3 regions of the Bacillus sp. URHA0034 genome follow, and region 3 is predicted to be linked to each of the others. Evidence: predicted binding sites of a transcription regulator. Region 3 holds the regulator's gene; each other region holds the start of a gene.
What was found. The regulator CtsR, encoded in region 3, represses protease genes until heat stress. The targets are predictions, from matches to a motif close to ATGGTCAATAAAGGTCAAACA.
Positions count from the first base shown of each region.

Region 1 (7,684 bases), 1.0 Mb from region 3:
ATCGTACTAGTGAAAAAAGTTTTTAACGGATAGGTACCTATTGGTGTTTGCACATATTTTTCCCGGACGGCCCGGCTGACTGTAGATTCATGAATCTCTAGTTCAGCGGCGATTTCTTTCATCGTCATGGGTACTAAGTGTTGACTTCCCTTTTGAAAAAAGGCCGGTTGTTTTTCAACAATCTTGGCTACTACCTTTGTAAGAGTTTCTTTTCGCTGCTCAATACTTTTTAAAATCCATTGGTAGTCTTGGACTTTATCCTGCAGGAAGCGGCTGACCTGTTGATTCTGTTTATGAAACTTTTGATAATAAGGCTCATTAAACCGAATCCGCGGCAGCGATTTATCAAACATACGGACTGTTAATCCCTCATTCGTCTGTTCAATAACCGCATCGGGAATAATATAGGTGGTTGGCTCCTGTCGCAGTAAGGCGCCAGGTTTTGGGTTTAGCTGCTGGATTTCATCAAAAACATCTTGCAGTTCCTTCATACTTACACCTAATTCTTTTGCAATCGGCTTCCACTTTTTCTCGGCAAAGGGAATAAAGTAGGTGGATAGAATCGTTTGTGCTAGTTCGTCATTAGGATTTTTATAATAACATTGCATGAGCAGGCATTCTTGCAGATCTCTTGCCCCGATACCAGCCGGCTCGAGTGTTTGAATTATCGCGAGGCAGTCCTCTATGATGTCCAACTCCACATTCAATTTAAGGGCAATCTCAGTAAGGCTGCCCTTAAAGTAACCGTTTTCATCTATATTTTTGATTAAGTGGCGAATCGCTTTCATTTGCTCAGCCGTTAAGTTTTTAATGTTAAGTTGAGAGATTAAATGTTCCTCAAGCGAAAAGGGTTTGTCTGCAATCTGTTCAATCCAGTCCTTTTCAGACTTTTGATGCTTCCGACGGTTACGGTCGATTAGCGGATTCATCGGTTTAACATTCACATTTTCGATCTTTAGGAGTGGATTTTCCAATGCCTTATCTTCTAAAAAAGCAGCCAGCTCTTGGGCAGAATACTGCAATAAGGCGATTGCCTGCGACAACTCCTGTGTCATGGTTAATTTTAATGTTTGCTGCTGCCATAAACCCGGTTTTAAATCCATCATGCTCACCCCTCCTTTTCTATTTTACACGATGAGTGGATATCCGTGTAAAAATTATTTGGTTATCCTATTTAATAAGAAAGTTTTATTAAAATAATGAACGAAAAACCAGCGCTGAAGTGTTTTCATCACTGGCTTTTCTAAAATTCACCTATCTTCACTTTGAACTTAGCCTAATCCTCGAAAATCCGGACATCCAAGTCAACTGTTAATGTTTGAGCAGCTGTCCCGGTATAAACACCTTTTACAGGGACAATATCTCGATAATCACGGCCATGGCCAATTTTGACATAACGCCAATTTACCATCCCATTATTTGTTGGATCGTAACCTACCCACCCTTTTCCAGGCACGTATGCTTCTACCCAAGCGTGGGAAGCCTGCTCATAATCAGCATGTCCACCTTGTAAATCTCCGATAAAATGGTACCCGCTGACATACCTGGCAGGAATGTCCTTCGATCGGCAAACCGCAATCATCAAATGAGCAAAATCCTGGCAACCCCTTAAGTGTTTCTTCAACGGTGGTATGGACGTCTGCTGCAGATGGATCATAGATAAAGTTCAAATGGATACATTCGGAATTTTTTTCAAATGGAGAAAAATCCCACCAGATGTTTCTTTTCGGGAGAGCCTCCGGAGAGCTCCTCTCCTTCATAAAAAAAGCAATAACCTATTTCCGCACCGATTTGATTTACCATACTTTAAAGTTGATTCAATAATAATTGCAGGTCTTTGCTGGACATTCTTTCAAAATTGATACCGGCTGACAAATTCCCTTTCATGCCTGCCATAAGACGATTTAAATCGGAGTATCTGACTAAATAATAATCTTTTTCAATTATTTCCAAAAACATTTCTAGGTTGGTAAAAGAGAACATGATTGATCGTGGGAAAGCTTTGTTGAGTACGAGAAATTCTACCATTGTATCTGCTTTTATTTGGTCAGCATGATATGTGCGGAATGCCTCTAAACCTTATAGACTCTCTAAAATGGAGAGCAACCGTACTCGTTTGTGTCCGTTAGCCAGAGGTAAAAGGAATTAATCGCATCCCATATCTTTTCTGGCAGCTGCCCCCTTACGACGCGGACATTTTTCCTTGCCTTTTCCAAAGAGGAAAGAATTGAATTTTCATAGGTACGCCCAAAAGTCAGATATTCAAGCAGCTGTTTATGGTTTAAACGTATTTAAGCAATACAAATTGTTATAACCTTCACATTCAGTTACTTATAAGTGTTAGTATGAAAGTGTGAATTGATTTGACCAATAATCATCTTATGTTTTTCTTTTTTGACTAAATCTTTACGAATCTCATGTGTCTGTACACCATCTTCAATTTTTTCTGCGATTTCCATGAGTCTTTCAACATCCGAAAAAGAGTACTTCCGAGTCCCTGAAGGGGTTCGTTCGGGAAAGATTAATTTCCGCAATTCATAGTAACGGATTTTCCGATTGGATAAACCGGTTATTTCAGTCACAATTCCGATCCCCATCACCTTTTTATCACGATATGATTGATTATTGTCCAACCATACACCCTCCTATCAAGAATGATTATGATGTTTCCAGTAAATCAAATGTTACTTTTTCTAACATTTAACGGATTTTCCACAACATGAATCAGTGATTTTGGCAAGAAATACAAATAAATTTAAATATAAAATTCAGAATATTACTTCATGTAAACTATTCTAACATGAAAAGTTAGTAAATCAATACAAAAAAAGAACCCGAATTTCCATGTTCATTCTTAGGAAAGTATTAAACAATGAAAAGATACTTTTGGAAATAATGTTCATTATCGAGGGATTAAATTTAGGAAATTCTGAGGATGTGGATGCCCGATTCCTTATGAATAATGGATTACGGTCACGAGTAGTTCATAATATAGAAGAAATGGAAATCGTTTACATAAATACCGTTAGTTTGATCACACACTTAACTAATTCTATCCTGCTATTTTAATGTTATTTTTATTTTATTTTTTTACGATAATTATTTTTTTTTACATTTTTTATAAAAGAACAAAAAAATATCACTGCGTTTAAGACACAGTGATATCATGAATTATTATGACGCGCTCGGAGGGAATCGAATCCCCATTTTAAGAACCGGAATTTGCCCATCATAACTCGTATGCCGAAAATGTTTTTAATGGAGATCCCAGTCAAGAACATTATGGAACCAACTTTTTTACCAATGGAAGCTTTCTTAACAATAAAGTAACAATGATGCTAAGAATCAATGTAATCATCAAATTAATAGGAAGAGCAATAAGGGGATGAAAATGTGTACCCACTTTAGGATAGACTCTCCATAAGAAGTTGTTCATTAACCAGTAGTGAATTATATAAACCCCTAAACTGGACTGATTAATCCACCCTATCAGCAGTGGCAGCCTTGGTTCTCTGTCTTGAAAATGGTATCGGCACCATATGAATAACCCTATTGCGAAAAGCAAAGTAGACGGAGAGAAGTAGGAATACCAAAATTCATTAAGAGTTCCATTCCCTTTAATAGTGTAATAATATGTACCAAAAAAACCGACAAAAAACCCTATGCATGCACCTAAATAGGAAAATATCCTCCAACGTTTTGAGATTTCATAATGCGCTAGATAATATCCCAATAGGAAATATCCTACATAGTCTGTTACAAAAAATAATTCTATCGACAAGTGAATGCCAATCCAAAAGTCAAAAAGCCTCGTAATAACTGATGCGTACAACCATAAGCACAAAAAATATTGTATTTGTTGCTTACTTGCATGCCGTACAAAAATCTGTAAGAGCGGGGTTATGAAATAGATTCCAACAATCATATACAAAAACCATAGATGATAACTGATACCATTGGTAATAAAAAGTTTTACTCCACTTTTTATAGATGCAGGGAAATAACCCTTATAGGCTCCATATAAATAAAAAAGTATGCTCCATCCAACAAAAGGAATGACTACTTTGCTTGCACGTTTTTTTAGAAACTCCTTTAACGTTATGGATCTTAGGTCTCCTAATAGCAAAGCACCACTAATCATCACAAAACCCGGAACAGACCAACGCGAGAGTATCTCAAATAAATTAGCTTCTAGCCAACTCAAGTGCTGACCATTCTGCAATTTACCGACAGATCCTGCCCCCGATGCTACATGAATGATAACAACAGCAATAGTTGCTAGTGCACGCAGCCAATCAAGATACAACAGTCGTTTCAAAAACCTGACCTCCTTCCGTCACAATGCTAAACTGTCATTTAGTCTTTATAACATATAAATACTATAATAAATCATAGCATAAACCAATGTATACATTACATGAATCAAAAATTAGGATTAAATTTGCCTATAATCAAAAATGCCTTTATGCTTTGTAATAAAGCATAAAGGCATTTAGGTTATGACGCGCTCGGAGGGAATCGAACCCCCATTTTAAGAACCGGAATCTTACGTGCTATCCGTTGCACCACGAGCGCATGATTATTAGCGACTTTTATATTATATGTTAAATCCACGAAAATTGCAAGCAGTGAATAGGTTTTAAATTTACGAGAAATGGTTATCCTGATGATGGGAAAGTTGTCGAACATTTTACAAGGCAAACTGTTTGACCTTTATTGACCATCAGTGTATGATACTATTACATAAGCTTTTACCTTTTCTAATCAAAGGAGGAAGAAAAATGAATTTGATTCCTACAGTTATTGAACAAACAAATCGCGGCGAAAGAGCCTATGACATTTACTCCCGTCTCTTAAAAGACCGGATTATTATGCTAGGAAGTGCAATCGATGACAATGTTGCTAACAGCATTGTAGCACAATTATTATTCCTTGAAGCTGAGAACCCTGAAAAAGATATTACTCTTTATATCAATAGCCCAGGCGGAAGCATTACAGCCGGAATGGCGATTTACGATACGATGCAATACATTAAAGCAGATGTATCAACAGTATGTATCGGTATGGCCGCTTCAATGGGAGCATTCTTGCTTGCTGCCGGACAAAAAGGAAAGCGTTATGCACTTCCAAATGCAGAAGTGATGATTCACCAGCCACTAGGCGGCGCACAAGGTCAAGCAACGGAAATTGAAATTGCGGCAAAACGCATCCTTTTCCTTCGCGAAAAATTAAATGGCATCTTAGCAGAGCGCACAGGTCAGCCGCTTGAAGTGATCCAACGCGATACAGACCGTGATAATTTTATGACTGCTGAAAGAGCCAAAGAATATGGACTCATCGACAGCATTATTACACGCAAGCCTACTGACACAAAAGAAAATAAATAATTATAAAAGCAACCGGCTCCCTGTCGGTTGCTTTTATTTTTAAAGTGGAGGTCCATCAATCCGGGGCTTTGATCTAAGATCCATAATTTTCAAAGCTGCGTAACTAAAAAAAGGATTCAGCCTTTGCCGAACCCTTTTGGATTAATTTTCTTTTTGAATAAAGTCTGATAACACAACGATGGCTTTTTCTTCATCTTCGCCGTCGGCAATAATATTAATGACCACTCCCGAGCCGACAGCAAGACTCATTAATCCCATAATACTTTTGGCATTCACTTTCTTGCCATCCTTTTCAAGAAAAATATCTGCGGAAAACCGATTTGCTTCTTGTACAAAAAGGGCTGCTGGACGTGCTTGAAGACCTGTTTTTAATTTCACTTCTATTTCTTTTACCAACATAAACTAATTCCTCCTCAAGTTATTATATATACTTGTTAAACATTACACATTTACAAACTGTGAGTATTTGACGTTATTTCTCCCATTCGGAGTTTGTCAGCAATCTCATCGATTTTTCTTAAGCGGTGATTAATCCCGGATTTACTAATGGTACCACCGGAAACCATTTCTCCTAATTCTTTCAAAGTGACATCAGGATATTGAACCCGGAGCTCCGCGATCTCTCTCAGCTTATCAGGTAAAACTTGAAGGCCAATGGTTGAGTCAATGAAGCGGATGTTTTCCACCTGTCTGATGGATGCGCCAATCGTTTTATTTAGATTGGCCGTTTCACAGTTTACTAAGCGGTTAACAGAGTTGCGCATGTCCCTGACGATTCTTACATCCTCAAAACGAAGCAGAGCATTATGGGCACCAACGATATTGAGAAACTCCGTAATCTTCTCTGCTTCTTTTAAATAGGTGATAAATCCTTTTTTACGTTCAAGTGTTTTACTATTCAATCCAAATGTATTCATTAATTCGCATAAAGAATCATTATGTTCTTTATAAAGCGAAGCAATTTCCAAATGATAGGAAGAAGTCTCCGGATTATTGACCGATCCGCCAGCGAGAAATGCGCCTCGTAAATAAGAACGCTTACAACACTTCTTCTTGATAAGTTCCGGCGAAATATCGTGAATGAAGGTAAATCCTTCACCAAGAATTTTCGTATCCTCTAAAATTTCCTTAGCCTGCTCAGCTAATCGGACAATGTAAACATTGTTTTTTTTCAAGCGCATCTTTTTTCGAACTAAAAGCTCCACCTGCACTTGATAGCTCTTTTTTAATAATGTATATATTCTTCTGGCAATCGCCGCATTTTCGGTTTGAATATCGACAACTAACTTACGATTGGAAAAGGAAAGGGAACCATTCATGCGAATCAATGCTGATAGTTCAGAAAGATTACAGCAAGTTTTCACTTCCAAGTTAGTTAATTCTTTTTTGGTCTCCGAAGCGAAAGACATCCCCTCACCACCTTATTAAAACTGAATGGAACAAATGTTTAAATTTAATTGTACTACTTATTACGATTCATATCGCCTTTTAGTTTCATCAATCAGTAAATTATATAAAATTTTGGCAACCTTTTTCGGGTCATGCCTTAATGCCCCATTTTCCTGATAGGCGATATCCGCGTGTACAACTTCAAGACCGAGTTCAGATAGCTCCGGTAAATCGTATAGCACAGGGTCTGCCAATTCTTCATTATAGCGTAGTTGGATATCAGGCGGTATTTCTTCATTATTGACAAGAATGGTATTAATGAAGGAACGGTTCATATGGTCATAGATGGCCTTTACATGATCACTCGCTGTAAAGCCGTGCGTTTCCCCGGCCTGCGTCATCAGATTACAGATATAAACCTTTTTCGCAAGGGAGTTGCATACCTCGTCTCCTAAGCGCGGAACAAGGAGATTCGGTAAAATACTCGTATACAAGCTCCCTGGCCCAATAATAATTAAATCAGCCTGACGAATGGCTTGAATCGACTCCGGCAATGGACGAATACTGCTTTTGGAAGTCAGATAAACTCGTTTAATTTTTTTCCCCGAGTAAGGAATTTTTGATTCCCCTGAAACGATTGCGCCGTCCTCCATCTCAGCATGTAAGACAACACTTTGGTTCGCTGCCGGCAAGACCTTTCCACGTACATTTAGGATTTTGCTCATTTCTTGAATCGCATGGACAAAATTACCTGTAATCGAAGTCATCGCGGCCAGAATTAAATTACCGAGCGAATGACCGGATAATTCATTTGCCGTTTTAAATCGATGCTGAAACATCTCTTCGACGAGTGGTTCAACATCTGACAGTGAGGCTAACACATTACGTATGTCGCCTGGAGGTGGTAT
Region 1 covers NZ_JBWCDK010000002.1:3,811,939-3,819,622, reverse strand. The annotation lists gene rpoN (RNA polymerase factor sigma-54) at 1-1,103, opposite strand, end outside; partial or broken gene ACZ9EE_RS20320 (transglutaminase-like domain-containing protein) at 1,277-1,676, opposite strand; partial or broken gene ACZ9EE_RS20315 (alpha-E domain-containing protein) at 1,807-2,064, opposite strand; gene ACZ9EE_RS20310 (alpha-E domain-containing protein) at 2,091-2,270, opposite strand; gene ACZ9EE_RS20305 (MerR family transcriptional regulator) at 2,328-2,597, opposite strand; gene ACZ9EE_RS20300 (hypothetical protein) at 2,896-3,069, shown strand; gene ACZ9EE_RS20295 (acyltransferase) at 3,281-4,318, opposite strand; tRNA gene ACZ9EE_RS20290 (tRNA-Arg) at 4,504-4,575, opposite strand; gene clpP (ATP-dependent Clp endopeptidase proteolytic subunit ClpP) at 4,782-5,387, shown strand; gene ACZ9EE_RS20280 (HPr family phosphocarrier protein) at 5,529-5,786, opposite strand; gene whiA (DNA-binding protein WhiA) at 5,837-6,796, opposite strand; gene ACZ9EE_RS20270 (gluconeogenesis factor YvcK family protein) at 6,857-7,684, opposite strand, start outside.
Region 1: a site for CtsR is predicted at 4,704-4,724, ahead of clpP (ATP-dependent Clp endopeptidase proteolytic subunit ClpP). Genes of this name have one in related genera too.

Region 2 (7,684 bases), 1.2 Mb from region 3:
GAGATATTGCTCCTTGATGATCAAGTCGGAAGTGCCTGGCCTTGGTAAAACCATTTATTTTTCAGGTGGTTGGCTATCAGAATAGTGGGAAGACAACCATTTTAAGCAAATTGATTAAAAACTTGACAGACCGAGGAACGAAAACAGTCACCATCAAACACCACGGTCACGGCAGTAAGCCTGCTGTATTGGAACAAAAGGACTCTTCAAGACATGTTGATTCAGGAGCACTAGCCTCGCTTGTCGAAGGCAGTGGAAGACTGATATTACAAGCGGACAATCTTAACTTAATCCTAGAAGAGCAAATAGAGTTAATAAAATTTTTTGAACCTGACGTCATACTAATTGAAGGCTATAAATATAAAAATTACCCTAAGCTCCTTTTATTAAGAAATAAAGAGGACTTGCCTTTATTAGAAGAAACAACCAATATTTGTGCTGTCGGTTATTGGTTAGAAGATTTAAACAATGCATCTTTTTATCCGTCTTTCTCCATTAAAGATGACGCTGTGATTCAATGGACTGCTGAATACATTCAGAGAAATGTTCATAAAAATGATGAAAAACGTTAATAAAATTGTCAAATATGTTACTTTTATCACAGCAATACAGCCTGGTTCGGATTATAATAATGGCAGGGGTTATATGGTTTGTTAATATAGGTAGTTAGATTATGGACTGGAAATGCAGGTTCCAAACAGTGGATAGCTACTCTAAAGATAATCAATGTTACCATAACTTGATTGGTTCCGATGCATTTCCATTCATAATACAGAACGTGTTAAGAAGGTAAATTGCCTTCTTTTTTTCATATTTTTTGTGATGCTCTTCACTTTATTTTCTGTTCAGTTCTTTTATAGTAAGGCTATCAGGAAAAGGAGTGAGAAAAGATGAAACTATTTTTACCAAAACAACATGGTGCATGGGCAATGCTGATCATTCCCTTTTGGCTGGGTGTTACCGAAGGTGGCTTTGTTTGGCAGGACGTACCATTTTTTATCGGCTGGATTTTCTTATATTTAGCGACATACCCTATGCTCCTTTTATTTAAAAAGAAAAAAATCAAATTTTATACCAATTGGACGATTATTTATCTTATACCTTCCTTATTGCTGTTACTATTTCCGCTGCTCAAAAGTCCTTCTATTGTCCTCTTTGGTCTGTTGATGCTGCCGTTTTTTGCAATTAATGCATACTTTACATCTCAAAAAAAGATCGTGCATTTATGAATGATATGAGTGCAATCTTTGCATTTTCCATTGCAGGACTGGCAAGCAGTTATTTAGGGAAAGAGGCGTTAAACTTTGAGACGTTGATTTTTCCTTTTTTAATATCAATATTATTTTTTATGGGCTGTACCTTTTATGTAAAAACCATGATAAGAGAGAAGAAAAGCAGCTTATTCAAATGGATTTCATGGGTTTATCATCTTCTTGTCGTGGCTGTATGGTTCCTTAGTGGTTTTTGGGTCGTGGCGATTGCTTTTATTCCAAGCTTACTTCGAGCTTACTTCTTTTATGGTAAAAAATTAACGCCGCTGCAAATTGGTGTATATGAGATTGTTAATGCAGCCATTATTTTTATCATTCTTGCGATTCAAATTGTCACTCTAAATTTAAAAAAATCGGTCAGCAGACCGATTTTTTTCTATGGTTAATTAATCAACTTTACATATCTCAACAGGGCAATCCTCACAATCGATTTCTCTTTTTAAATATTCAATATCATGGATAGTAATTGTGCCTTTATCAATTGAAATAATAGCGGATTTTCTTAAATCACTTAAGAGACGATTGACTACTTCACGTGAGGTACCACAGAAATTGGCTAACTCTTGATTAGTAAATGGTAATTCCACCAGTATCCCTTGATCTGTTTTCATTCCATAACTATTACTGATGCGAATTATAGTCGAATACAACGCCCCCTTTTTTCCATGGAGGACTAAATCACGAAATTTAGTTTGCGTCTTTCGAAATTGCAAGCTCATCCATTGGATGAATTCAAATGAAAGGGACAAATTTTGGGATAGCTTCTCTTCTAAAACATCCTTCATAATGACAGCCACTTCACCGCTCTCTACAACGCGAGCACTTAATAAATAGCGAGAAGAAGAGGAAAATAAATTTAACTCGCCAACAAAATCTCCTTTGGAGCACATTCTGATGGTTAGCTCACGTCCGTCAGGAATAATTTTGCTAACTTGAAGGATCCCACTTCGAACTATATACATTTCATCCGCTTGAGAGCCTTCCTGAAAAAGAAACGTTCCTTTTTCAATCTTTTTTATATGATGAACGGTCTCAAATAGATGTGATAATGGTACAGGCATTTCTTTTACTGACTGCATACTATAACCACCTTTAAAGGTACAAAATGAATTTCAAAAAATGCAAGTCATGGTTAATAAGATTCCCTAGATAATACTATAATTATATTGTTAACAAAGAATAATTATCAATATCTGTAGAATAAGTTCATACAATCGTCAAAAACTTAGGTCAATACCGCATATTACCCAGGAAATATTGTCGACATATGTTGAATTTGAAAGAATTTCCCTTTAATGCTGATGCAATCTAACGGAGATAATAAGGTTGTATTGAAAAGGGGGGATTAGAATGGGACAAAATCATCAGTTTAGATCAGGTAAAAAAGCACCGAATAATGGCTATTACATTGAAGTTGGTGATTCAGGGAGCAATGTAACCAATCCAAAGAAAATTAAACTCAAAGCAGGCGACCCGTTTCCTGAAACATCAAATGATGAACGTGTATGGACGTATGTTCGCAAACCTTAATTCGTTTAGTAAAAGTCATCTTTTTAAGATGGCTTTTCTTCTTATGTTATTTTACTTATCGTAATGAATTTCTTATAATAGAAATAAATAGGTCAAAAAAGGTCAAAAAGGAGTGAGAAACGGTGGACTTAAACCGAATGACGGAACGTTTACAAACAGGCATTATGGATGCTCAAGGCTTAGCAATTAAAGAAAATCATCAAGAAATTGATGAACTGCATTTATTCATATCACTACTGGAGCAGCAAGACAGTCTGATTGCATCCATATTAGAAAAGGCTGGATTACCGGCGGAGAAGGTAAAGAAATCTTTATTGGGAGAATTGGAAAAAAAACCACAGGTAACCGGGAGCGGTGTCGAACAGGGTAAGCTTTATATTACCGCAAAACTGCAAAAGTTACTGGTAAGTGCCGAGGAGTTTGCATCTGAATTTTCGGATGAATACATTTCTGTTGAACACATACTGTTAGCTGCCGTTTATGCAAATGATTCACATATGAAAAAAATCATTCAAACATTCGCTCTAACACCGGAAATGATTTTAAAAGCAATAAAGGAAATAAGGGGGAACCAAAGAGTGACATCACAAAATCCAGAAGCAGGGTATGACGCTCTTAAAAAGTATGGCCGAGATCTTGTCGCCGAAGCTGCCGCTGGTAAAATTGATCCGGTCATTGGCAGGGACACTGAAATTCGCAATGTAATTCGAATTTTATCACGTAAAACTAAGAATAATCCTGTTCTAATTGGTGAACCAGGAGTTGGGAAAACGGCAATTGTTGAGGGACTTGCCCAGAGAATTGTCAGAAAGGATGTTCCAGAAGGACTTAAGGATAAAACCATTTTTTCATTAGATATGAGCTCATTAATTGCCGGAGCAAAGTTCCGCGGTGAATTTGAGGAACGGCTTAAAGCGGTCTTAAATGAAATTAAGAAAAGCGAAGGCCGGATTTTGTTATTTATAGACGAAATTCACACTATTGTTGGTGCAGGTAAAACTGAAGGGGCGATGGATGCTGGAAATATGTTAAAGCCGATGCTTGCAAGAGGGGAACTTCATTGCATCGGGGCAACAACACTTGATGAACATCGGAAATATATTGAGAAAGATCCAGCTCTTGAAAGACGTTTTCAACAAGTATTAGTCCAAGAACCAAATGTTGAAGATACAATCTCGATTTTAAGGGGATTAAAGGAACGGTTTGAGGTCCATCATGGGGTAAAGATTCACGATCATGCCTTAGTGGCAGCGGCCACATTGTCAGACCGCTATATTACAGACCGCTTCTTACCTGATAAGGCCATTGACCTTGTTGATGAAGCCTGTGCGATGATTCGAACGGAAATTGACTCCATGCCTACCGAACTAGATGAAGTGACTCGCAGGGTCATGCAGCTGGAAATTGAAGAGGCAGCACTTCGGAAAGAAAGTGATGAAGGAAGTAAATTAAGACTTGAATCCTTATTAAAAGAACTGGCTGATTTGAAAGAACAAGCAGATACGATGAAGGCAAAATGGATGCAGGAGAAACAAAGTATTCAAAAATTACAGGAGAAAAGGGAGCAGCTTGAAAAACTCCGCCGTGAGCTCCAGCAATCAGAAGATCGTTATGATTTAAATCGAGCGGCCGAATTAAGGCATGGACAAATTCCTTCAGTGGAAAAAGAACTTGAAGAACTGGAAAAGAGTGCAGAGAAGGATGAGCGGCTGCTCCGCGAAGAAGTAACAGGGGAGGAAATTTCAAATATTGTCTCAAGATGGACAGGAATACCACTGTCTAAGCTTGTCGAAGGAGAAAGAGAAAAATTACTTAAACTAGAATCCATTCTTCATCAACGGGTGATAGGCCAAAATGAGGCAGTTACCTTGGTATCGGATGCAGTCCTAAGAGCGAGGGCTGGGATTAAAGATCCGAACCGCCCAATTGGATCATTTTTATTTTTAGGTCCGACTGGCGTAGGGAAAACAGAACTTGCTAAGGCGCTCGCTGAGTCCTTATTTGACAGTGAAGAGCATATGATAAGGGTAGATATGTCTGAATACATGGAAAAACACGCAGTTTCTCGTTTAATTGGGGCTCCTCCTGGTTATGTAGGTTATGAAGAAGGAGGTCAGTTGACTGAAGCAATTAGAAGAAGGCCATACTCGGTTATTCTAATGGATGAAATTGAAAAGGCCCATCCGGAAGTATTTAATATTCTCCTTCAGGCTCTTGATGATGGAAGAATCACGGATTCGCAAGGTCGGGTGGTAGATTTTAAAAACACCGTCATTATTATGACTTCCAATATTGGATCTCACTACCTGCTCGATAGAAGTGAGAATGAGATTGAAATTTCGGATGAAACGAGAGCGAAGGTTATGAGTCAGTTAAGGTCTCATTTCCGTCCGGAATTCTTAAATCGAATTGATGAGACGATCCTCTTTAAACCTTTATCTTTAGGAGAGATAAAGAATATTGTCGGTAAAATGCTGAACGATTTACAAAATCGATTAAAACAGCAGCAAATTAATATTACCATCAGTGAAGATGCAAAGGAATTTATTGCTGTAAATGGGTTCGATCCAATTTACGGGGCAAGACCTTTAAAACGATATATTCAAAAGAATATAGAAACGAAGCTCGCTCGTGAAATCATTGCCGGCAGGGTACACGAGCAGTCAACCGTAGGAATAACCATTGAAGATGGTATCTTATCAATAAATGTACAAGAAAAGTAGTCAAAACAGAAAAAAGGTCCTCCAGTTGGCGTGGAAGACCTTTTTTATTAATGCTTTTCAACAGGTTCATTTGGAATTACTGCAGCAGCAACAAGAATTAATATGGTTACCCCAACAGCAACGATTGAACCTTGAGCAAAATTATATTCTGCACCGGCTGTCATTGAACTAACAACATATGTAAGCATTTGCACTAAAAGGAAAGACCAGAAAAAAGTCCAAAATATACGCACTCATTTTCACCTCTTACTTATTTTACATTAATTTAAATACTACCATACAATGCAGAAAAAATATATATAAAAACAATTTTCTGATTTATGTTCCCAAGTTCTTTTAAAATAGGCAAATTCCCTTTCAACTCTTGTGAAACGGCATACAATACCTTGAGGAAATATGTAAAAGGAGATTTAGCGATGGAGAATCGTAATTTTCAGATGGATACCCAATGGAATATCATTCATTACCCCGAAAAGCCTAAAGGATTTGGGATCTTAATAATTGGAGATGAAAGGCATTTTGTCGATGAGAGCAAGTGCTTTTGGACGCAAAACGAAGGAAAGCTGGCTATTATCAATGAATTAAAAGATGCCGGGTACACCATTTTTTCCTCAAATCTTTATGGGCGTAACTGGGGTAGCGAAAATGCTGTCGAGCTTGCTCAAAGGTTATATCAGCATGTAATTAGAAGTGAAATTCTTAATAATAAAATTCATGTTCTGGCAGAAGGAATGGGTGCATTAACGGCCATAAAACTTTTGGAAAAAATGAAGGGATCGATTCGGTCCTTAGTCTTGCTTAACCCCATTCTTTCCTTGAAACATCATCTCGAACAAGAAAAAGAGCATAAGTTCTTTTACAAAAAGTTAATGAGGGAACTAACTGCTGCGCATCAAATCGACCAATCTACTCTCGAGAACGAAATAATCAACATGGATGAAGTTGTTAATCTTGATTATGACTGTCCAATCACGATTATCCAAGTATTAGCAGGCGGGAAATCGTACACTCAATCAAAGCTTTATCAAAAAATTGTTAATACCCCTAAAATAAACCCAATTTTAATTCTTCCTGAAAAAAAACCTCAGCTTGGAACAATGTTAATCAAGTTTTTTAACAGTCATGAAAAAGTACTTTAATGGTAACCTCCCCAAAATGAAATATTTCCTATTAAAAACGCATAGGATTCATTATAAGTGTTTTGGGGAGGAAGATGTAATGGACAAGGCCATTATTTTTGGTATTTATGATTTTGTCAGTTTCCAAATGGGTCGTACCCTCTTAAATAAGGGGGTAGAGGTTATCGGAATTCATATCGATCAAAACAGTGATACTCTATATCTTGAGGAGAAAAGGCTGGAAGTAGGGAGGAATGCGAACTTTAGAGAAATCTTCCTATCAGAAATAGGTACTTACAGGGAAGATGACACCACTAAAACAACGTTTATCCTTTCACTTTACGATTTATATATGTTGAGTACTGAGACTATTTTACAACAACAAACCGTTACTAAATTACAGCAATTTATTGAAAATAATAAATATCTGACAGATATCTTATTCCTTCTGCCTATCCAGTTATTAAGATCTGATGAAGCGAAGACCCTGCAGGCTGTAATCGATGAAGCAGTTTCTTGGGGGAAAAATAATCAGTTTTATTATTTACCGTCCATTTATGGTCCTTGGCAGCCCTCGACGTTTACATTCCAACAGGCCCTCCTTGCAAACACGGATTATAGCGAAATCAGGGTGAATAAACGTGAATGGACTGGAGATATCTTATTTGTGGATGATGCGGTAGAAGCTATTCTGGTTTCAAATGAAAATTTAGAGGTCGAGGATAACACGCACTTTTTGATTGAAAGCGGCGAAGAAAATTATTGGGTTCAGTGTGCTGCGCACCTGAAACTAGAAACAAAAGAAATTTATTCTGAACAATTAGACATAAATAAAACGATCAAAAGAGTGACAGCAAAAAAGGTAACCCCATTCAGCGAGTCATTTGAAAAACAAGTAGAAATTAATAAACGTTTAGTCTAAATGGGTTGTAAATTCAATGTAATTCCTCTTTAATGAAAAAGTGAAGATGTAGGACTTTTCAATTATTTGTTCAAGAGTTAAAATAAATAGAAAAAAAGACGTCTTTTACGTGGATTAAAA
Region 2 covers NZ_JBWCDK010000002.1:1,645,427-1,653,110, reverse strand. The annotation lists gene ACZ9EE_RS09880 (molybdopterin molybdotransferase MoeA) at 1-48, shown strand, start outside; gene mobB (molybdopterin-guanine dinucleotide biosynthesis protein B) at 42-572, shown strand; gene ACZ9EE_RS09870 (YwiC-like family protein) at 891-1,229, shown strand; gene ACZ9EE_RS09865 (hypothetical protein) at 1,226-1,657, shown strand; gene ACZ9EE_RS09860 (Crp/Fnr family transcriptional regulator) at 1,658-2,350, opposite strand; gene ACZ9EE_RS09855 (YjzC family protein) at 2,622-2,801, shown strand; gene clpB (ATP-dependent chaperone ClpB) at 2,924-5,524, shown strand; gene ACZ9EE_RS09845 (YjzD family protein) at 5,572-5,757, opposite strand; gene ACZ9EE_RS09840 (hydrolase) at 5,941-6,663, shown strand; gene ACZ9EE_RS09835 (hypothetical protein) at 6,743-7,564, shown strand.
Region 2: a site for CtsR is predicted at 2,890-2,910, ahead of clpB (ATP-dependent chaperone ClpB). Genes of this name have one in related genera too.

Region 3 (7,684 bases):
CCTTCTGTCCCCAGCTCATGTAAAAAGGTTAAGAGTTCATTTTTTATTTTCAAGACCATTTCAAAACGATGAAGTACCAGTAAAAAATCATTATATGTTACCGATTCTTCAAACTCTAAAACACTTAGATTAGTTATACTTTGTTCAAGAACAGCCTTATATTTTTCCAGCGTCTGAATCGCTTGATTGGCTTTTGTTAATATAACAGCAATATCCTTTAAGGAATAACGAAAATTCCCTTGATAAAGGGTAATCACATTTCTTCTTTGTGATATGGCAATCACCAGTGCTTTCGTTTGTTTGGCAACTCTTTCTGCTGTTCGATGCCGCATTCCTGTTTCCGTTGAAGGAATCTCAGAGTTAGGTGCGAGCTGGGCGTTGGCAAATAAAATTTTATTACCTAACTCGTTTAGAATAATCGCACCATCCATTTTGGCAAGTTCATATAAAAAGCTTGGTGAAAAGGAGCAATTAATTGAAAATCCACCATCTACAATGCTTTTTACCTTTTCGTTATACCCAATCACAATCAGTCCGCCTGTATTGGCTCTTAGAACATTATCAATTCCCTCTCGAAGAGGCGTACCGGGGGCTATAAACTGTAAAACATCTATTACGGTAGTTGCCTCTCCAAGTTTCTTATTTTCCATCTGCTACCCTCCTAACGCTGCTTGCAGTGCCTCGCTGACGGAAGAAACACCTATAAGCTTAATCCCCTTAGGGCCTGTCCAGCCACTTAAATTATTAGCCGGTAAAATAATGCGCTCAAAGCCTAATTTGGCTGCCTCCTGAACGCGCTGCTCAATTCTTGACACCCTTCTTACCTCTCCGGTCAAACCAACTTCACCGATAATACAGTCGGTAGGTCTTGTCGGCCGATCCCTAAAGCTGGAAGCAATACTAACGGCAATCGCTAAATCAATTGCCGGTTCATCCAGCTTGACTCCTCCAGCAACCTTTAAATAGGCATCCTGGTTGGCCAGAAGCATACCCACACGCTTTTCTAAGACTGCCATTAAAAGCGGTACCCGATTATGATCGATTCCTGTTGCCATTCTCCGGGGATTTCCAAAACTTGTGGGTGAGATTAGCGCCTGGATCTCAACGAGAACCGGACGAGTTCCCTCCATTGAAGCAACAACCGTCGAACCTGCTGCCCCCCGAGATCGCTCTTCCAAGAAGATTTCCGATGGATTTTCTACTTCTTCCAGTCCAAATTCCTTCATTTCAAAGATGCCCATTTCGTTTGTGGAGCCAAAACGATTTTTGACTGCTCTTAGGATTCGGTAAGTATGATGTCTTTCCCCTTCAAAATAAAGCACGGTATCGACCATATGTTCTAATAGCCTTGGCCCGGCAATCGAACCTTCCTTTGTCACATGCCCGACAATAAAAATAGCAACCCCTTTGGTTTTGCCAATCCTCATCAATTCAGATGTACATTCGCGAACTTGAGAAACACTTCCAGGTGCTGAAGTTACTTCTGGATGGAAAATCGTTTGGATAGAGTCAATAATGACAAAGCTAGGATTCTCACTATCAATCGTCCGGTTTATTTCCTCAAGGTTTGTTTCTGAATAGACTAACAGGTTTTCTGACGAAATCCCCAGCCGTTCAGCACGAAGCTTTGTCTGTCTTAATGATTCTTCACCAGATATGTAAAGAACAGAATTCCCTTTATTCGCAAGCTGTGAGGATACCTGAAGCAGAAGTGTAGATTTCCCTATTCCAGGATCACCGCCAATTAGAACTAACGAACCTTTTACGACACCACCACCCAATACGCGGTTAAGCTCGTGTAAATCGGTTAAGATTCTCGGTTCGTTCTCCATTTCAATGGCATTGATCTTCATTGGTTTGGTTAATAGATTAGAACCAGTTTGTGAATGAGCAAATGCCCCTCTTCGTTGTGCCCCTGTTACTTCCACTTCCTCAACCATCTTATTCCATTGTCCACAGCCTGGGCATTTCCCCATCCATTTAGGGGATTCATATCCGCATTCTTGGCAAATGAACTTTGTTTTCCTTTTTACCATGACCTTCAACCTTTCCTAACCACATAGAGATTTATCCCTGCCTCTAATACCAGTATTTATTAATAAATAAAAAAGAGGCACACGGGTTGACTTTATTCACGTGTACCTCTTGCAATGTGTTGTTAAACACTCTGGAAACTATTCGTAAGTCTTTAACTTATTTTGCTAAACTTGTTTGTTCTGCCATTCTAACAACGAACTCACCGTTGACTACATCTATTATAGCATGCTGGCCTGTTAATAATGTCCCTTTTAATAATTCTTCAGAAAGACGATCTTCAATATGCTTTTGAATAGCACGGCGAAGTGGTCTCGCTCCATACTCTGGATCGTAGCCTTCCTGAGAGATTTTCTCTTTTGCTGCAGGTGTTAATTCTAATGAGATATTTTGCTCTTTTAGTCGTTTTACCAGCTGGTCAGATAATAGGGTAACAATTTCTTCAAGATGCTTTTTCTCTAACGCATGGAATACAATAATTTCATCGATACGATTCAAGAACTCCGGACGGAAAGCCTTTTTAAGCTCTTCCATTACCTTACCTTTCATATCTTTGTAATCCTGTTCTCCGTCTTGAATATTGAAGCCCACAAACTTATTTCGCTTTAATGCCTCCGCACCCACGTTAGATGTCATAATAAGGACAGTGTTTCGGAAATCAACTGTTCTTCCTTTTGAATCGGTTAAACGCCCATCTTCAAGAACTTGAAGCAGGATATTAAAGACATCTGGATGTGCTTTCTCGATTTCATCCAACAAGATGACAGAATACGGTTTTCTGCGAACCTTTTCGGTTAATTGTCCACCTTCTTCATAACCGACATATCCAGGAGGGGAACCAACAAGGCGGGATGTAGAATGTTTCTCCATATACTCTGACATATCGATTCGAATCATCGAGTCCTCATCACCAAACATGGCTTCTGCAAGGGCGCGTGCCAATTCTGTTTTCCCTACCCCTGTAGGGCCAAGGAACACAAATGAACCAATTGGACGTTTTGGATCCTTTAATCCCGCTCTGGCACGGCGGACTGCCTTAGAAACAGCTATAACGGCTTCCTCTTGCCCAATTACACGGGAGTGTAACGCTTCTTCTAAATTAAGTAACTTCGCTGTTTCAGTTTCTGCAAGCTTAGAAACTGGTACACCCGTCCAGCTTGAAACGACACTGGCAATATCTTCAACGGTCACTTCATTATTTTCTTTTCCTTGTTTTTCTTTCCAAGTTTTCTTCGTTTCTTCCAACTGTTCACGGAGACGCTGCTCTGTATCTCTTAAAGAAGCCGCTTTTTCAAATTCTTGACTTTGAACAGCAGAATCTTTTTCTTTTCTAACATCCTCCAGTTTAACCTCTAACTCTTTTAGATTTGGAGGTGTAGTATAAGACCGAAGTCTTACCTTTGAACCTGCTTCATCAATTAAGTCAATGGCTTTGTCAGGCAGGAAACGGTCAGAGATATAACGGTCTGACAGCTTAACGGCTGCCTCGATTGCCTCATCAGTAATTGATACCCGGTGATGGGCTTCATATCGGTCACGTAAGCCTGCTAGAATTTGAATCGATTCCTCCATTGTTGGTTCATCCACTCGAATTGGCTGGAAGCGTCGTTCAAGAGCAGCATCTTTTTCAATATATTTGCGATATTCATCCAATGTAGTTGCACCGATACATTGTAGTTCTCCACGGGCAAGGGATGGCTTTAGGATATTAGATGCATCAATTGCCCCTTCTGCGCCGCCCGCACCGATTAAGGTGTGCAACTCATCGATAAACAGAATGATGTTTCCTGCTTGACGGATTTCATCCATTACTTTTTTCAAACGGTCTTCAAATTCACCACGATATTTCGTTCCTGCAACAACTGTTCCCATATCCAGTGTCATGACACGCTTATCACGCAGGATTTCAGGTACTTCATTGTTGACAATTTGCTGGGCAAGCCCTTCAGCAATAGCTGTCTTACCAACACCAGGCTCCCCAATTAATACAGGGTTATTTTTCGTTCTACGGCTTAATACTTCGATAACACGCTGAATTTCTTTACTACGGCCAATGACAGGGTCGAGACTGCCTTCTCGTGCAATCGCCGTTAAATCCCTTGCAAGACTGTCAAGTGTAGGTGTATTTGCACTCACGGATGCCCCCCCCTGGTGAGAACCTGATTCATTACTGCCTAATAACTGGAGTACTTGCTGACGTGCTTTATTTAGGCTGACACCAAGATTATTTAATACCCTTGCAGCTACCCCTTCTCCTTCTCGAATTAAGCCAAGAAGGATATGCTCGGTACCAACATAGGAGTGTCCTAATTTTCGGGCTTCATCCATTGATAGTTCAATAACCTTTTTAGCTCGCGGAGTATAGTGAATAGTTTGAGATGTTTCCTGTCCTTTACCGATTAAATTTTCCACTTCTTTTTGGATTTTTTCAGAACCCAGACCAAGGCCATATAGTGCCTTTGCTGCAATCCCTTCTCCTTCGCGTACAAGTCCTAATAAAACATGCTCAGTTCCAATGTTATTATGACCAAGACGAATCGCTTCCTCTTGTGCCAGTGCCAGTACCTTTTGTGCTCTCTCAGTAAAACGTCCAAACATCATATCCTCTTCCTCCTCACCTATTTTCATTCTCCATGTTTATACGGTCCCTAATTAATGCTGCTCTTCGAATATCTCTTTCATGCGGCCGTAATGGACCACCCGCATATTGTTGAAGAAAACCCGGCTGGGTTAAAATCATTAATTCATTTAAAATGGTCTTCGGCATATTTTTTATATACCCCATATCTATACCAAGCCGAACATCCGATAAGCAGCGGGCTGCTTCTTTCGATTCAATAATCCGGCTATTAGATAACACCCCTAATGAGCGGAACACCCTGTCTTCTAATTGTATGTTAGAAGTTTTGCGTAATGCTTCACGAGCAGACCTTTCTTGTGAAATTAACTGACTCGCTACTCCTTTTAAATCACGGCTAATATCTTCCTCTGATTTTCCCAGTGTTATCTGATTAGAGATTTGAAAGATATTCCCCAATGCTTCACTGCCCTCTCCGTAAATCCCTCTTACCACAAGGCCTAACTGGTGGATAGCAGGAATGATCCGATTAATTTGCTGTGTTAAAATTAACCCGGGCAGATGCATCATGACAGATGCTCTGAGACCTGTTCCTACATTGGTGGGACAACTAGTTAAATAGCCATATTTTTCATCAAAGGCATAATGGATTTGTTCTTCAAGCCAATCATCTATTTCATTCGCCGCATGTAACGCTTCTGCTAATTGCAGACCAGGAAATAAACACTGAATACGAATATGGTCCTCTTCATTTATCATAATACTAACTTCTTCATTTTCTGTTAATAGAACAGCACCATATGGAGATTCCTCCGCCAACAGTGGACTAATTAAATGCTTTTCTACTAAAACCCGCTTATGAAGAGGCTGCATTTCATCCATTTTCAATAATTCCATTGTACCGAAGCTCTCAACAGTAGATTTTTTAAGAATATCCTCCATGGTATCTATAATCACTTTTGCCTCGTCGTGTGAAAAAACAGTTGGGAAATTATAAGATTCAAAATTTCGCGCAAGACGAATCCGGGAGCTAAGGACAATATCAGAATCTGGGCCTTCTTCGCTCATCCAAGAGCTGACGGCTTGATTAAAAAATCTTTCAACTGACACTTTATTCCCCTCCCTCTTCATTTCCAGCTATTTGTTTTTCTAATGTACGGACTTGATCGCGAATTTCAGCTGCTTTCTCAAATTCTTCTTTGGTGATGGCCTCTCTTAAGTCCAGTTTCAACTCTTCAATCTGTTTGCGAAGTTGAAACTCACCGCCGATTCTTTTCGGGATTTTACCATTATGGGTCCAGTTTCCACTATGAAGGCGTCTTAAAACAGGCTTTAACTGATCTTTAAATGTATCATAGCATTGAGCACAGCCAAAACGGCCAACTTTTAAAAACTGGGGAAATGTCATCGAACAATGCTGACATTGAAGGATTTCCTCTTGTTGAAATGGACTTTCACTCGGCTTTTGGAAAGATGGATCAATATTTAATAAACCTGCCAAAAGGTTGTTAAACGCAAATCCCGATTCCCCATTCATGATAAACATTTCGCCTTTCTCCTGAGCACACTTCTCACATAGATGGACTTCTGTTTTTTCTCCATTAATAATTTTGGTAAAATGAAGAGCTGCAGGCCTTTGATTGCATTCCTGACAAATCATATATTTTCACCTCTTTAGGCTGCATAATTATTTATATTTTAAGGAAGTTAACATTGCTTTTAACATTCTCGCTCTTAATTCATCGCGGAATGGAAGATCAATATATAGTACAGAACGATCAATGACACTTAGCATAATTTTTGCTTCTCGTTTTGTAATGACCTCCTCATGAACAAGTCTTATGATTACGTCTTCGGCGGTCGTTTGACTTATACGATTGTTGACAAGGGACAGCAAATGATCAATTAAATGGGCTAAGTCGTGGGATTGGACCTTCATTATCCGAATAAATCCGCCGCCGCCCCGTTTACTCTCAACAATATATCCTCTTTCAATCGTAAAACGGGTATTAATAACATAGTTTATTTGTGAAGGAACACATTGAAATTTATCGGCAATTTCACTTCTTTTAATCTCAACAAGATCTTCTTCACTCATTTCTAAAACCTGCTTTAGATATTTTTCAATAATATCGGAAATGTTTCTCATCTTCCCACCTCCCATCTTCTGACTTTGACTATATTTGACTTTAATTATACTGAAAATTTTATGGAGATGCAACGATTCACTATTACTGATTTTCTCCAAATTTCACGGTTGTGAAACCTAAAAAGCCCAGAAAATAAGTGTCTATAAAATTCGACTTTTTTCGTAAATATTAACTTTCTATAAAGCTGTTATCATTTTTATAGTAATATTAGGGAAGGATATGTGAAAATCATGGGGATCATCTGTAGTTCCTTATTGGGGTTTTAGGAACAGAAGTGTGGAATAAGGGATATTAAAAATAATCAAACAAAAAAAGACAACCCTTCACGGATTGTCTTTTTTTGCCTGGCAACGTCCTACTCTCACAGGGACAAAGTCCCAACTACCATCGGCGCTGAGAAGCTTAACTTCCGTGTTCGGTATGGGAACGGGTGTGACCTTCTCGCCTTGATTACCAGACTTATGAAATTAGAGAGATCGTTCTCTCAAAACTAGATAGTATAGAAGAAATTCGTAAAAACGAGTTATTCGCTTTAAAAAATATGGTTAAGTCCTCGATCGATTAGTATCAGTCAGCTCCACATGTCGCCACGCTTCCACCTCTGACCTATCAACCTGATCATCTTTCAGGGATCTTACTAGCTTGACGCTATGGGAAATCTCATCTTGAGGGGGGCTTCATGCTTAGATGCTTTCAGCACTTATCCCGTCCGCACATAGCTACCCAGCGATGCCTTTGGCAAGACAACTGGTACACCAGCGGTGCGTCCATCCCGGTCCTCTCGTACTAAGGACAGCTCCTCTCAAATTTCCTGCGCCCACGACGGATAGGGACCGAACTGTCTCACGACGTTCTGAACCCAGCTCGCGTACCGCTTTAATGGGCGAACAGCCCAACCCTTGGGACCGACTACAGCCCCAGG
Region 3 covers NZ_JBWCDK010000002.1:2,797,785-2,805,468, forward strand. The annotation lists gene disA (DNA integrity scanning diadenylate cyclase DisA) at 1-650, opposite strand, end outside; gene radA (DNA repair protein RadA) at 654-2,036, opposite strand; gene clpC (ATP-dependent protease ATP-binding subunit ClpC) at 2,194-4,635, opposite strand; gene ACZ9EE_RS15520 (protein arginine kinase) at 4,649-5,722, opposite strand; gene ACZ9EE_RS15525 (UvrB/UvrC motif-containing protein) at 5,724-6,272, opposite strand; gene ACZ9EE_RS15530 (CtsR family transcriptional regulator) at 6,300-6,761, opposite strand; rRNA gene rrf (5S ribosomal RNA) at 7,105-7,220, opposite strand; rRNA gene ACZ9EE_RS15540 (23S ribosomal RNA) at 7,304-7,684, opposite strand, start outside.